Regions from separate parts of the Streptococcus sp. OMI870 genome, predicted to be linked through region 2. Evidence: predicted binding sites of a transcription regulator. Region 2 holds the regulator's gene; the other holds the start of a gene.

Region 1 (7,134 bases), 400 kb from region 2:
CCTATCCTACAACCCAGACCCACGCTGATATTCCAGCTGAAGTTCGTCATTCATACGGTTTGACAGATGACCTGCTTCGTTTGTCTATCGGAATCGAAGATACGGATGATTTGATTGACGATTTGAAGCAAGCATTGGAGGCTTAAGATGAGCAAATATGATTTTACGACCTTACCGAATCGGTTGACCCACCATACCTACAAATGGAAAGAGACAGAGACGGATCCAGAGATCATTCCGGCTTGGATCGCGGACATGGATTTTAACGTCATTCCAGAAGTACGAGAAGCGGTGATTGGCTATGCTGACCAAATGGTCTACGGCTACACCTATGCTGCAGACAGCCTCTATCAGTCGATCCTTGAGTGGGAAAAAGAAGAACACGGTTATTCCTTTGACAAGGAAGCGATCGTCTTTATCGAAGGTGTTGTTCCAGCTATTTCAACAGCTATTCAAGCCTTCACCAAGGAAGGGGATGCGGTCTTAATCAATACACCGGTCTATCCTCCATTTGCACGAAGTGTCAAGTGCAATCGACGAAAATTGATTGAAAATTCGCTGATTGAAAAAAACGGACTCTTTCAAATTGATTTTGATCAGTTGGAAAAAGATATTGTGGAGCAGGATGTCAAACTCTATGTCTTGTGTAATCCGCACAATCCTGGTGGTCGTGTATGGGATCGTGAGGTCTTGGAAAAAATTGGCCATCTCTGTCAAAAACATGGAGTCCTTCTCGTTTCAGATGAAATTCACCAAGACTTAGCCTTGTTTGGGCACCGTCATACCAGCTTTAACACGGTTGATCCAAGCTTTAAAGATTTTAGCTTGATCTTAACTAGTGCGACCAAGACCTTCAATATTGCAGGAACAAAAAATTCCTATGTGGTCATTGAAAATCCAAAACTTCGGACAGCCTTTAAACAACGGCAATTGGCCAATAATCAACATGAAATTTCAGGCTTAGGTTATATTGCAACGGAAGCTGCCTATCGTCATGGTAAGCCATGGTTGACGGAGCTCAAGCAAGTCTTTGAAAAACACATTGACTATGTGGTAGATGCATTGCATGAAAAGACCCAAATCCGTGTCATGAAGCCCCAAGGAACCTATCTTCTTTGGTTGGACTTTTCAGCCTATCCTTATACGGATGATGAGCTACATGCTAAAATCCATGACCAAGCTAAATTGATTTTGAACCGTGGATCAGATTTCGGAAAAGAAGGAACCTTGCATGCCCGCCTTAATGTGGCAGCTCCCTTCACCCTCATTGAAGAAATCACCAAACGCTTGGTGGAAACTTTTCACAAATAAGTGTTGACTTTCTGTAAGTGAAGGAGTACAATAAACTCGAAATACGGTAGGTGAGGCTACCACAAGGATACGGATGACTACCGCAAAGCAGTGGAGACACTACTCGTTGGTCAACAGTCCTGATCGCAAAGGTCAAGACTAAGCTCATTTCATCGCCTTGCGGAGCTAAAGCTTGGACGGTCAGTTTTTTAAGAGTTTTGATTGAAAAATAAATGACGAGTTTCATGAGTCCTACCGATCAAGGGTAGGACTCTTTTTATGCCTTACCTAGAAAAGAGAAAGGAGAGAGCTATGATACAAATCGACGATCATCCCGAACCGTACCGAACCAGCCAATCGCTGATTTGTGTCGTAGGGACTCCAAAAGTGATTGGCTCCTGATTGAAAAAGGAGATACCAATGCAAACAAATAAAGAAAGACTCATTGCTGCTCTTCAAGAACCGCTTGAAAGCACCTTTGCCACCTACAAAACCAGTGCCCTTGGTTTGGTTGACGATCAAGTAGAAGAAAACCGAGATACTTATGGCGAAAATGTCATCACAAAAGGTCAAGAAGATTCCATGATCAAAAAGATCTACGAATCGATCATCAATCCTTTTACAGTGATTTTGTTGGTCATTGCGCTGGTTTCCTTCATCACTAATGTCTGGCTAGCAAAACCAGGTGAGCAGGACCCAACGACCTCTATCATCATTGTGACCTTGGTCTTGATCTCTGGTGGGATCCGCTTCATTCAAGAATTGCGGAGCGACAAAGCAGCTAGCAACTTATCACGTATGATTGTCAATACAGCAACCGTTCTGCGTGATGGATCAGAACAAGAAATTCCTATTGATGAAATCGTCGTAGGAGATGTGATCAAACTGAGTGCCGGTGATATGATCCCAGCTGATGTGGTCTTGATTGATTCCCGTGACTTCTTTGTCCAACAATCTGGTCTCACAGGGGAAAGTGATGCTGTTGAAAAGGTTTGTCTCAGAAAAGCTGACAGTCAAAATCTAGATAGTCTTTTGGAGAGTGAAAGCTTGGCCTTTATGGGGACCAATGTCATCTCAGGGCGGGCGACAGCCTTGGTCTTGGTCGTGGGGGATGAAACCATGATGGGCGCGATTGAGCAAACCATCAACACCTATGACGAACCAACCTCATTTGAGAGAGAAATGAATACCATCTCTTGGCTCTTGATTCGGCTCATGTTAGTGATGGTGCCCGTTGTCTTTGTGATCAATGGCCTAACAGATGGTGACTGGTTAGAAGCGGGTGTCTTTGCCCTCAGCGTTGGGGTTGGTTTGACTCCTGAAATGCTACCGATGATTATTACAGCGAGTCTTGCTAAGGGCTCTATCATCATGGCCAAGGAAAAAGTCGTTATCAAAAAACTCAATGCCATTCAAGACCTCGGTGCCATCGATATTTTGTGTACAGATAAGACAGGAACCTTGACCCAAGATGAAATCGTTTTGGAGTATCCGCTTGATATCCATGGCGATTTGGATCTATCAGTCCTTCGCCGGGCTTACTTGAATTCCTATTTCCAAACCGGGCTAAAAAATTTGATGGACCGGGCGATTATCAATCGGACCCATAAAGAAGCCAAGAAACATGAAATCGTCCGCGATCTGGATCAAAACTTCCATAAGATTGATGAATTGCCCTTTGATTTTGAACGTCGTCGCATGAGTGTCATTGTCAAAGATGAAGACGGTGTGGTCAGCATGGTGACCAAGGGTGCCTTGGAAGAAATGCTTTCTGTATCGACTTATGTTGAGTACAAGGGAGAGATTAAACGCTTGACAGATGAAGTCCGTCAAGAGGTCCTCGCTGAAGTTGCTCAGTTAAATGAACAAGGTCTTCGTGTTTTGGGTGTCAGCTACAAAACCGACTTGGACGAAAATGAAATCTTTAGTGTTGAAGATGAAGGAGACATGATCCTAACCGGTTACCTTGCCTTTCTTGATCCACCAAAACCTTCTGCAGCTCCAGCGATTAAAGCTCTTGCAGAATATGGGGTAACCACCAAGATCTTAACTGGGGACAATGAAAAGGTAACCCAAGCTGTCTGTGAAAAAGTAGGACTAGATGTAGAGCGGATTCTTTTGGGAAGCGAAATTGATACGATGACTGACCAAGAGTTAGCACAAGTTGTGGAAACAACAACGGTCTTTGCCAAACTATCACCAGATCAAAAAGCCCGGATCATCTTGTGCCTAAAGAACAATGGCCACAAGGTTGGTTACATGGGAGATGGTATTAACGATGCTCCATCTATGAAGGTCTCAGACGTTGGGATCTCCGTGGATACCGCTGTTGATATTGCCAAAGAAACGGCAGATGTCATCCTTCTGGATAAGGACTTGATGGTTCTTGAAAAAGGCTTGGTCGAAGGCCGCAAGGTCTATGCCAATATGACCAAGTACATCAAGATGACGGTCTCTTCTAACTTCGGGAATATCTTTTCTCTTCTCTTTGCCAGCATCTTTTTGCCCTTCCTTCCAATGGCTCCCGTTCATTTGATTGTGCTCAATCTTATCTATGATCTTTCTTGTATCGCCCTACCTTTTGACAATGTCGACAAGGAATTCCTCAAGAAACCTCGTATCTGGGAAGCAAACTCTATCATGCGCTTTATGGCCTGGATTGGTCCAATTTCATCTGTATTTGATATCATCACCTACATGCTTCTCTACTTCCTTATTGTTCCAATGATTTTGGGTCATGGCTACAACCATGGAGCAGTAGATGCAGCAGCCTTTATCATGGTTTTCCAAACCGGATGGTTTATCGAATCCATGTGGTCTCAAACCATGGTTATTCATATGTTGCGTTCACCAAAACTGCCATTTATCCAAAGTCGTCCAGCCTTCTCAGTCGTGGTGACGACCCTAGCAGCAGCCTTCTTTGTAACCTCCCTTCCATATAGTCCTTTGGCTTCTATCTTGAAGTTGAGCCAGCTAAATGGATTGTACTTTGTTCTATTGTTTGCTATTATCGTCCTCTATATGCTGAGTGTGACGGTTGTCAAACGTATCTATATTAAGAAATACAAAGAATGGTTGTAATTGATTTATAGAAAGAGTGAGTCCGAACTTAAAAAATTAAGTGTAAGGGCTCTCTTTTTTTGGTAAAATTTGGTATAATAAGACGAATATGAAGTTGGAAAAGATGATTTCCACGTGTTGCGCGTATCAAAAAAGGAGTAACAGAAAGAGGGAGAGCTTGACTCTTTCTCAATCCAAGCTCCTTTTTAAAGGATCGCAGCTTAGAAAGAAGGATCTCAAAAATGGGAAAACTAGAAGTTATTACACATCCACTGATTCAACACAAATTATCTATTCTTCGTCGTACAGATACCTCTACGAAGGCCTTTCGTGAATTGGTAGATGAGATTGCTATGTTGATGGGTTACGAAGTCTTGCGCGAATTACCTCTTGAAGATGTAGAAATTGAAACACCGATTACCAAAACCGTTCAAAAACAAATTGCAGGGAAGAAATTGGCCATTGTTCCAATCCTTCGTGCAGGAATTGGGATGGTCGATGGGCTCTTGAGTTTGGTACCAGCAGCAAAAGTTGGACATATCGGGATGTACCGTGATGAAGAAACCTTGAAACCAGTTGAATACTTGGTGAAATTGCCAGAAGATATTGATCAACGTCGCATCTTTGTAGTAGACCCGATGCTTGCTACGGGCGGATCCGCTATTCTAGCGATTGATTCCTTGAAAAAACGTGGCGCTAGCCATATCAAGTTTGTCTGCTTGGTGGCGGCACCAGAAGGGGTGAAAGCTCTTCAAGAAGCGCATCCAGATGTTGATATCTTTACAGCAGCTCTCGACGACCACTTGAATGATCATGGCTACATTGTTCCAGGTCTTGGAGATGCGGGTGACCGTTTGTTCGGTACTAAATAAAAAGCCCATTCATAGTAAGGGATAGGTGCTAAAAAATTGACCTTTTTTGACCATTGGTTTATAATAGCAGATATACCTTGAACCTCACGAATTGTGAGAATGAATGGATACTAAAGGAGAAGAATAAATGATTCCAGTAGTTATTGAACAAACCAGCCGTGGAGAACGTTCTTACGATATTTATTCCCGTCTGTTGAAAGATCGGATTATCATGGTGACAGGTCCAGTTGAGGATCAAATGGCCAATTCGATTATTGCCCAATTGCTCTTCTTGGATGCTCAAGATAACACCAAAGATATCTATATGTATATCAATACCCCAGGAGGTTCTGTTTCAGCAGGTCTGGCTATCGTCGATACCATGAACTTTATCAAGTCAGATGTCCAAACCATTGTTATGGGGATGGCAGCTTCAATGGGGACTGTGATTGCGTCAAGTGGTGCGAAAGGCAAACGTTTCATGTTGCCAAATGCTGAGTACATGATCCACCAACCAATGGGGGGCACTGGTGGCGGTACCCAACAAACCGATATGGCGATCGCAGCAGAACATTTGCTCAAAACACGGAATAACTTGGAAAAAATCCTTGCGGAAAATTCAGGTCAGCCGATCGAAAAAGTGCATGCAGATGCAGAACGTGATAATTGGATGAGTGCGCAAGAAACTCTTGAATATGGCTTTATTGATGAAATCATGGCCAATAATAATCTGGGCTAACCCTTTCTAAAGGGAAGACCATGGAGAGAGTGGGACAGAAATCGGTAATTCGTTAGAATTCGATTTCGTCGTCCCACCTCCGCACAGTTGAGTAGGGCTGTAAAAGCTGATGAAATCAGCGTAGTAGAGCCCACTCAACCACTGCGTCTTGCTCGACAATCCAAAGATAATTGAGAGGCTAGGACTTTTGTCCCAGCCTTTTTTGCTCTCATAAAAGAGTAGTTCTTTTTCTTGAAATTTGATATACTAGTAACAGAACGAGAAAGGGATTAACCATGTTTGAGAAACAAGAAAGAACAGGCTTGATTGTTAAATTGTATTACAATCGGGATGGAAAAAAATTACAATCAGTTGGAGATGTCTTGTATCATTCCAAGAAATGTCGCTATGTCCAATTGTATGTGGATAGTGACAAAGCTGATCAAATCATGGAAGACTTAAAGAAAGAACGTTATGTCAAAAAGGTCTTGCCTTGCTATCTCAAAGAGTTAGATACAGATTTTGTCGGTAGTTTGCAGCGATTAGAGACCTCATCTGTGGCCCTAAAAGGATAGAAAACGCAATCATTTTCTGGATTGCGCTTTTTTTATTGACAATTGTCAGATAATTCGGTATATTCTTAATATGTATTTATTTTAAGATTTATTTAAGGAGATCATTACAAATGAAGAAAAAATTTGCTCTTTCATTTTTAACCATTGCAAGTGTCGCTCTTCTTGCTGCTTGTGGTGAAGTTTCTACTTCAGGTTCAAACACAACTGGTAACGAAATCGGCAAAGAACTAAAAGTCGGTTTTAACTTTGAAAAAACTGGTGAAGTTGCAGCCTACGGTAGTGCTGAACAAAAAGGTGCTCAATTAGCCGTTGATGAAATCAACGCTAAGGGTGGAGCTGACGGTAAGAAGATCGTTGTCACAGACAAAGATAACAAGTCTGAAACAGCTGAAGCAGCTACCGTTACAACAAACCTTGTTACTCAATCAAAAGTAAATGCTCTTGTAGGACCTGCCACTTCAGGTGCTACTGCAGCAGCGGTTGCCAATGCTGGTAAAGCTGGTGTTCCACTGGTTACACCATCTGCAACTCAAGATGATTTGACAAAAGGTCAAGATTACCTTTTCCGTGCAACCTTCATCGATAGCTTCCAAGGACAAATCATTTCAAAATATACAATGGATAACTTGAAAGCCAAGAA
Region 2 (7,134 bases):
CATCCACTCGATCAAGGTCAATTTCTTAGCTTCAAAGTGAGATTCTTCCGCTTTTCCTTGATCGTTAATCCGATTGGAGAGCCAGACATAAAGACCGATCGGTTGCATAATAAAGAAATAAAGAGTTGTAAGGACTTCCCCATAGAAGTTTTTATTGAGGGCTAAAACAAGGTAAATCGCTGAATTCACTGCTCCAAAGAGGTAGTTACTGGCGCGACCTTCTGCAACCAGGATAACACAGACAATCCCTGTCCAAGAGGCGAACAGTCCCAGCCAATCATGCTCACCTGTGCCGTTGGTCCATTCTAAGAAGAAGGGGACGCTGGAAAGAAGAAGAAGATAAATCCATTGAAAGGCTGTCCGTCCCATGAAAAGATCCTTCCATAGGAGTTTCATAATGTTGACAAAGCCTTGTTTTTTCGCTTCTTTGTGGACATTTCTATAGTCTTGGATAAAGGTTGAGAATTTTTTAGATAGGTTGTTCATTAGGTTATTCATAAGTTGCTCCTTAGTCGGCTTGGTAGATGGCATCAATAACGTTCTTGGCTTCTTCGTAGTTGCCAAGATAGTCTGAGGCGAGGAAAGTTGTCGGAATGTTTCCTAGGTATTGCTGGCGCAATTGATCTAGGTAGTTAGAAAAACTGGTGCGGATCTCTTCATCGGCCATGCTCATGTCTCGGAAACCATCATTGACATAAGAACCAATAGGCTGAACAAAGAGGATCAGATCCCATTTTTCCTTAGCCAGAATGCTGACGAAAAGATTATCGAAGGTATCGTTCATGCCGGCATCCTGTCCTTCGACTTCCATATAGTAGTCGTAGTATCCTTTGGTTACCAGGGAATTGGTGTCCGCGATGACAAGGCCTCGATTGGCACTACTATCAATGAGTTTAGAGGTTTGATCGTACTGACCTAATAGTAGGTAATAGTAATCTTTGGGCGTGAGCTCATCATCCCGAACATTGTTCTTGATCTGGTATTCACGCGCATATTCGAGACTAACTGGCGCATCGTAAAAGCGAGCCAAATCCTTTGCAAGAGTCGTTTTCCCATTGCTGGCGCTCCCCATGATTAAAACTTTTTTTGTAAACTGGCGACGGAAGGGTTGGGCGATGTATTTCCAGTATTTACTTGGATTTTCCCGAATCATGGTCGCTGAGATCCCGAAGCGGCGTTCCTGTAAATGAACTTCAAACCCTCTGGCTTCCAACTCTTCCTTGTAGGTCTGCTCTCCCACATAAAAGATCAACTCCTCTGCCTCTGTTTGATACTGAATGGTTTCTAGAGCTGTTTGTAACCAAGGTTCCCAACCCAGCGGATAACGTGGAAGCTCTGTTTCATTTAGTTTATAAACTTGGGTCAATTCATCATTTGAGAAAGCCTCACGGATATAACGGAAGCGTTTCTGTAAGGTCAAGCCCACTTCTTCGCCTCGATCCCCTTCATAACCAGATACAACTACGCGAACACGATCACACTGGCGTTTCGCTCGTTGAATGAGGTCAATATGTCCTTGATGAAGAGGAGCAAAGGTTCCAAATACAACAGCGATTCTTTCTTTCTTCATACTAGCTCCTTTTTATAATTTTTTATAAATAGATTTTATTTATGTTTTTATTATATACTATATTTTCTATCTGTCAATAGTTTTTTATAAAAAAATATATTTTTATTTAAATGATGAAAAAAGATCTGAAGAGGCCCAACCGACCTTTCAGATCTTCCAGAATTTATTCACGGGTGAGGGCGTGGCTGACACCGTCTTTGAGGACAGTCACGCTTGATACAGAACCATCCTTTCCAACCACAATATCAAGAGTCGCTGCAGAACCATCGCCTGCTGAGAGATTGGCATGGTAATGACCATCATCCAAGGTATAGTTATAGCCACTAATACCGTAAGTTACGGGTTGACCACCAGGAAGTTGGATGGTCACTTGACCACCTTGGCCAATAGTGACCCCAGTGTCTCGTTTGTCAGACCAGTTTCCTGCTGCCGCAGAGAAATCTCCTGCTGCTACAGAATAGACTCCCTTATATTGAGCATTTTCAGTGGCAGATGCTTGTTTCTTAGCCTGTGCATGACCTTCTTCTAGACTTGGAAGTTTCTCTTTAGCTGGTTTTGCTGGAGTAGCTACTTCCTTTGTTTCTTTTGTCACTGGAGCTGAGGGAGCTACTGGCGTTGTTTCTCTAGCGGGAGCAGGTGTTTGACTAGCTGCAGCTTGGTTATTTTTGCTACCAATGGTTTGACTTTCTTCTGATTTACTAGTAGAAGATGAAGTGGCAATCGGATCTTTACTAGTGATCACTTTTTTCTTGGAAGAAGAAGAACTTGTTTGTTTGACTTGACTGGTCTTTGAGCTGCTAGCTTCACTTGTCTTTTCTTCTTTAGAACCTCCACAAGCTCCTAGGAAAAGACTCGCTACAAGGGCCATTGCTGCTAAGGAAACAATCTTTTTATTTTTCATAACCGAACCTCTTTTGTAACATTTGTAATATTTTGTAACATTATTGTAACACTGTTATGTCTGCCTGTCAATAGGGTCTCACCTATTTTTTCAAATGTGAAAGTAGTTTTAAAACAGATGCTCCTCCCTAACCCATACAAAAAGAAGTCAAGGCCAAAGACCTCAACTTCTATATAAGAGCTGTTTATTAATTTTCCGTATCTGCCATTTACAAGCTTTCATGAATAAAGTAGGTTTTCTAGACAATCTCAAACTTGATAGCGCCAGCTGTCGTTCCAACCTTGATGGTTTGCCCTTCTTGGACTTGTCCTTTCAGCAATAGCTCTGCTAGCTGATCTTCCACTTCAGTCTGCAAAACACGACGGAGTGGACGAGCTCCCATTTCTGGGTCGTAGCCTTTGCTTGCAAGCCATTTAAGCGCTGAAGGTTGGAATTTAAGCGTCATGCCTTGTTCTGCCAAGGTTGTAATGAGCGGTTTGACCATGACTTTCACCACCTGCTGCATATCTTCACTTGACAAGCTATGGAAGACCACCTTTTCATCAATCCGGTTAATGAACTCTGGCCGATAGGTCTTCTTCAACTCTTCAAACATACGTTTTTCCATATTGGCTTGATCAAAGCGGATATCTTTGGCACCAAAGCCAACGGTCTTATCATCTCGAAGGGCTGTCGCTCCAAGGTTTGAGGTCATGATGATAATGGTATTGGAGAAGTCGATCTTCCGCCCTTTGCTATCGGTTAAGACCCCATCGTCCAAGACCTGTAAAAGAACATTGAAAATGTCAGGATGGGCTTTTTCTACCTCATCAAACAAGAGGACAGAATACGGTTTGTTGCGGACTTTCTCCGTCAACTCTCCCCCTTCTTCATAACCCACATAGCCTGGAGGGGCTCCGTTGAGACGACTGGCTGCGAATTTTTCCATGTACTCACTCATGTCAAAGCGGATCAAAGCAGACTCGTCATCAAAGAGGACTTCTGCAAGGGCCTTTGCGAGCTCGGTTTTTCCGACACCGGTAGGCCCTAGGAACATGAAAGAACCGATAGGACGCTTGTTACTGCGGATACCTGATTGGTTGCGTCGAATAGCCCGACTAATACTAGAAACGGCTTGGTCTTGCCCAATCACGCGCTTGTGCAATTCTGTTTCTAAGTTTAGGTACTTCTTGGCATCGGTTTGGGTCAGTTTTTGAGTGGGAATACCAGATAATTGGCTCAAGGTCACCAAGACATCTTGGTCAGTGACTTCTTTTTTATAGACAATGGGAGCAGCCTCTACTTGTAAGAGCTGGGCTGCTTTCTTCCACTTGCCTTCCATCAAGGCCCGGTCCAAGGCGGTCAACTCTTCTTTAACGTGACCGTTTGAATCGCGGTTTTGAACGGTAGCCGCCGCTTCATCCAAGAGGTCAATAGCTGAATCTGGCAATTGACGACTGGTCAAATAGCGGTGGGCATATTTGACAGCTGTTTCGATCGCTTCATCGCTAATGGTCACATGATGGTGGTCTTGGTAGGTCTCTTTTAAGCCTTGGAGAATCTGAATGCTGTCTGCAACACTCGGTTCTTCAATGGTAACTTTCGCAAAACGACGAGAGAGGGCCGCGTCTTTTTCGATATGCTTTTGGTACTCATCTTGTGTCGTTGCTCCAACTGTGCGCAAGGTTCCACGGGCTAGAGCCGGTTTTAGGATGTTGGCTGCGTCTAAAGTCGAATCAATGCCGGATCCTGACCCCATAATGGTATGCAGTTCATCGATAAAGAGAATGACGTGACCGTCTTCTTCAATGTCCTGGATAATATTGTTCATCCGCTCTTCAAAGTCCCCACGGAAGCGCGTCCCTGCCACCACATTCATAAGATCCAACTCCAGGACACGCATTTGCGCGATTTCAGCTGGAACATTGCCACTAGCTACCCGCTGGGCCAGCCCTAATGCCAGGGCTGTTTTTCCGACCCCAGCTTCTCCTACTAGAACAGGATTGTTCTTGGTCTTGCGGCTAAGGATTTGGATCATGCGCGAAATCTCTGCATCGCGGCCAATCACAGGCTCAAGCTGTCCTGAACGAGCCATTTCTGTCAAATCACGGGTATAATCCTCGAGTCCTCCACTTGTGCTTGGGGGCATGCCCATCATATTTCCCATGGTTTGGCGGTTAGGATTTTGAGCCCGGTAGAGGCTCCGGATAGCTTTGATGTCATTTTTGTCCCAGCCTGCTTTGTCTTCTAAATTCTTGCGAAGGGAAGCAATGGGAACACCCTTATCTTGCTCCGTAAAGGCAAAACCTGCAAACTCCATGACCTGGCTAGCCAAGGTCCCACGATCTGATAGAAGAGAGAGGAGCACGTGCTCTGTCCCCAAAGTTTTGGCATGAAGGACTTGCGCAATCTCCGTCGCGTGTTTCATCATCGCTTCCATCCGATAAGAAAACGGGAAGATTTCATACCGATTGTCATTTTGAAACACTTGACCTGTAATATGCTCAGCTGCATCCTGAAATTCGTCGATCTGCATGGGGTAATCGCTGAGCACAGAACCTGCTATGCTATAGGGATTATTGGCCATAGCTGTCAAGAGATACCAAGTGTCCAAAGTATCCCCCTGATAGTGACCTGCTAGTATTTGGGCCGCTTCTATACTTTCTAACAGTGCTGTTGAATAGTTCATCTAGTCGGTATTTCCTTTTCTATCTACTTGTTGAATGATTTTTTTCAGCATGTTTGCTCGCAGATTTGGGGCATCCTGACCCAAAACCTCATCAGAAGTCGTTGCAAGCAAGAGCTGCGTTTCACGTTTTGTCAATAATTTCTCTTCAAAGAGCATCTCTAGAATATCATTGAAAACCTGCTGGCTGATGGTCTCTCCAATATTGGCCGCCAGGTCTTGAAGCATCTGATGGTGATCTGAAAACTGGACCTTGCCAATGCGGATATATCCGCCACCACCGCGTTTGCTCTCTACAATATAGCCTCGGCTTTCGGTAAAGCGGGTCTTAATGACATAGTTAATCTGACTTGGTACGACCTGAAAGACATCTGCCAACTCACTTCTTTTTAGTTCTGCCATGCCAGCTTGAGCCAGCAAGGCCTTGATATAAGCTTCAATGCTATCAGATGTGTTCTTATTTGCCATGATGCTCCTTTCTGGCTTTTTTTCTAGATGGATGCTCTACTCTTTGGCCCATAAAAAATGGCCTTGGAGTGTTCCTTCCCATCATTGACCTTATTTGACTATTATACAATTTTTACGGCTGTAAATAAAGCAAAGACTCTATGGAAATAGGAATCTCTTAAGAAGGCAAAATAAAAGAGGCTAGTAAGAACTAACCTCTTATGTCAAGAATAGACTACTCTTTCTGATAAGCGAATTTCGCGACTCCATCTCAACAGCCTGAAGTAAGAATTTCTCACCAAATTCATAGAGTCCTTCTTTGAATACTGGTTAAGCTTCTTTCCTTTCCGGCTGTCTAACAATTTCTCTCATCACTTGGACTGTCAGCTCTGGAATAAAGCCGACCAGACTTCCTTGATCCGGATGCAACAATTTGACCTTAAAGTCATAGACATCTGTCGCCTTGCCTGCAAAATCAAGGGTTGGGACTTGGACTGTTTTTTCGGTCTCTCCATCTGCAAACTCGAGAGTGACATTGGTATCTTTATAAACCTTGCCATGAACCCCTGTTCCTGGTTCTGTGATCAATTTAAGACTGGCACTTCCTTTAGAGCCACCTTTTCTCTTGACGACGACTTGCGCTGGGTCGCCTTTCTTAACGGCTAGGGTTGGCTGAGCAAACTCAAAGAGACCCTTTTCTTGGTTATTGAGGGCATAAATCCCTTCCGTTGCGATCGCATCTCCCTTGCTATTGACCAAGGTCAAAGTATGGGCTCCTGCTTTCAAATCCGGTGTTTCATAAACCTTTTGGCTGCGTTTGCGGGTTGGACTTTGGGTATTAACCATCTCTAGTTTTTGTCCATCGACATAGACATCCATTTCCCCATGATCAGGGTCCACAGTTGTGACCACATAGGCTTTGGTTCCTTCAAATTGATAGGTCACCGAAGCTCCCTTTTCCTTGGTCCACATAGAAGTGCCTCGAACGCCTTCTCCCTCTTCATTCCATTGGCCATTGGCCCGCTCAGCAGTCCGGTCAGAATGATAGGCCAAACCAAGCGGATAGCCATCCGTTTCTTCAATACTAGCTGGCGTCTTATAGACAGAGACACCGTTCAAGATTGGAGTGGCTTGGGCATCGGTGATGGACACCCGGATATAGCGACTATCAACAGGTTGCCCTTTGATCAAACGGCGGTATCCAACGGTTGACCCAGCCCCAAAAGGAACCCATTGCCCATTCACCGCTACATCGATGGTGAAACCGGAAATCCGTTGGCCTTTCTCGATGGTTTCTTTGAGCTCTACCACATCAAAATGTTGCTCTTTTCCAAGATCGAGGACAAAAGATCCGGTCTTGGCATCATCGGCAGGTGCCCAACTGGTCTTCTCATCTCTATCCGTCAAATGGCTGGCTGAGTAATGAGAATTGCGCCGTGTCGAGTCAGCTTCTACCAAAGCGCCCGCCGCATAGTCCACGCTGTAGAGTTGATCCAAGGTCTGGCGGAATTCTTTCAAACGGGCTACATCGGCATCCGCAAATTTCCCATC

The links. Region 2 encodes CtsR, which represses protease genes until heat stress. Its sites were predicted from a motif close to TTGGTCAAAAAAGGTCAAANA; they were not measured.
Region 1: a site for CtsR is predicted at 5,256-5,276, ahead of clpP (ATP-dependent Clp protease proteolytic subunit ClpP). Genes of this name have one in related genera too.

Annotation. Positions count from the first base shown of each region.
Region 1 covers NZ_JASHGM010000002.1:60,331-67,464, reverse strand. Annotated here, with positions in the region: gene QM968_RS04430 (cystathionine gamma-synthase) at 1-146, shown strand, start outside; gene QM968_RS04425 (MalY/PatB family protein) at 148-1,311, shown strand; M-box (ykoK) riboswitch at 1,347-1,504, shown strand; gene mgtA (magnesium-translocating P-type ATPase) at 1,711-4,371, shown strand; gene upp (uracil phosphoribosyltransferase) at 4,593-5,222, shown strand; gene clpP (ATP-dependent Clp protease proteolytic subunit ClpP) at 5,350-5,940, shown strand; gene QM968_RS04405 (DUF2129 domain-containing protein) at 6,216-6,494, shown strand; gene QM968_RS04400 (ABC transporter substrate-binding protein) at 6,605-7,134, shown strand, end outside.
Region 2 covers NZ_JASHGM010000002.1:461,513-468,646, forward strand. Annotated here, with positions in the region: gene pnuC (nicotinamide riboside transporter PnuC) at 1-486, opposite strand, end outside; gene QM968_RS06095 (AAA family ATPase) at 509-1,570, opposite strand; gene QM968_RS06100 (hypothetical protein) at 1,734-2,471, opposite strand; gene QM968_RS06105 (ATP-dependent Clp protease ATP-binding subunit) at 2,710-5,139, opposite strand; gene QM968_RS06110 (CtsR family transcriptional regulator) at 5,140-5,604, opposite strand; gene QM968_RS06115 (alpha-L-fucosidase) at 5,914-7,134, opposite strand, start outside.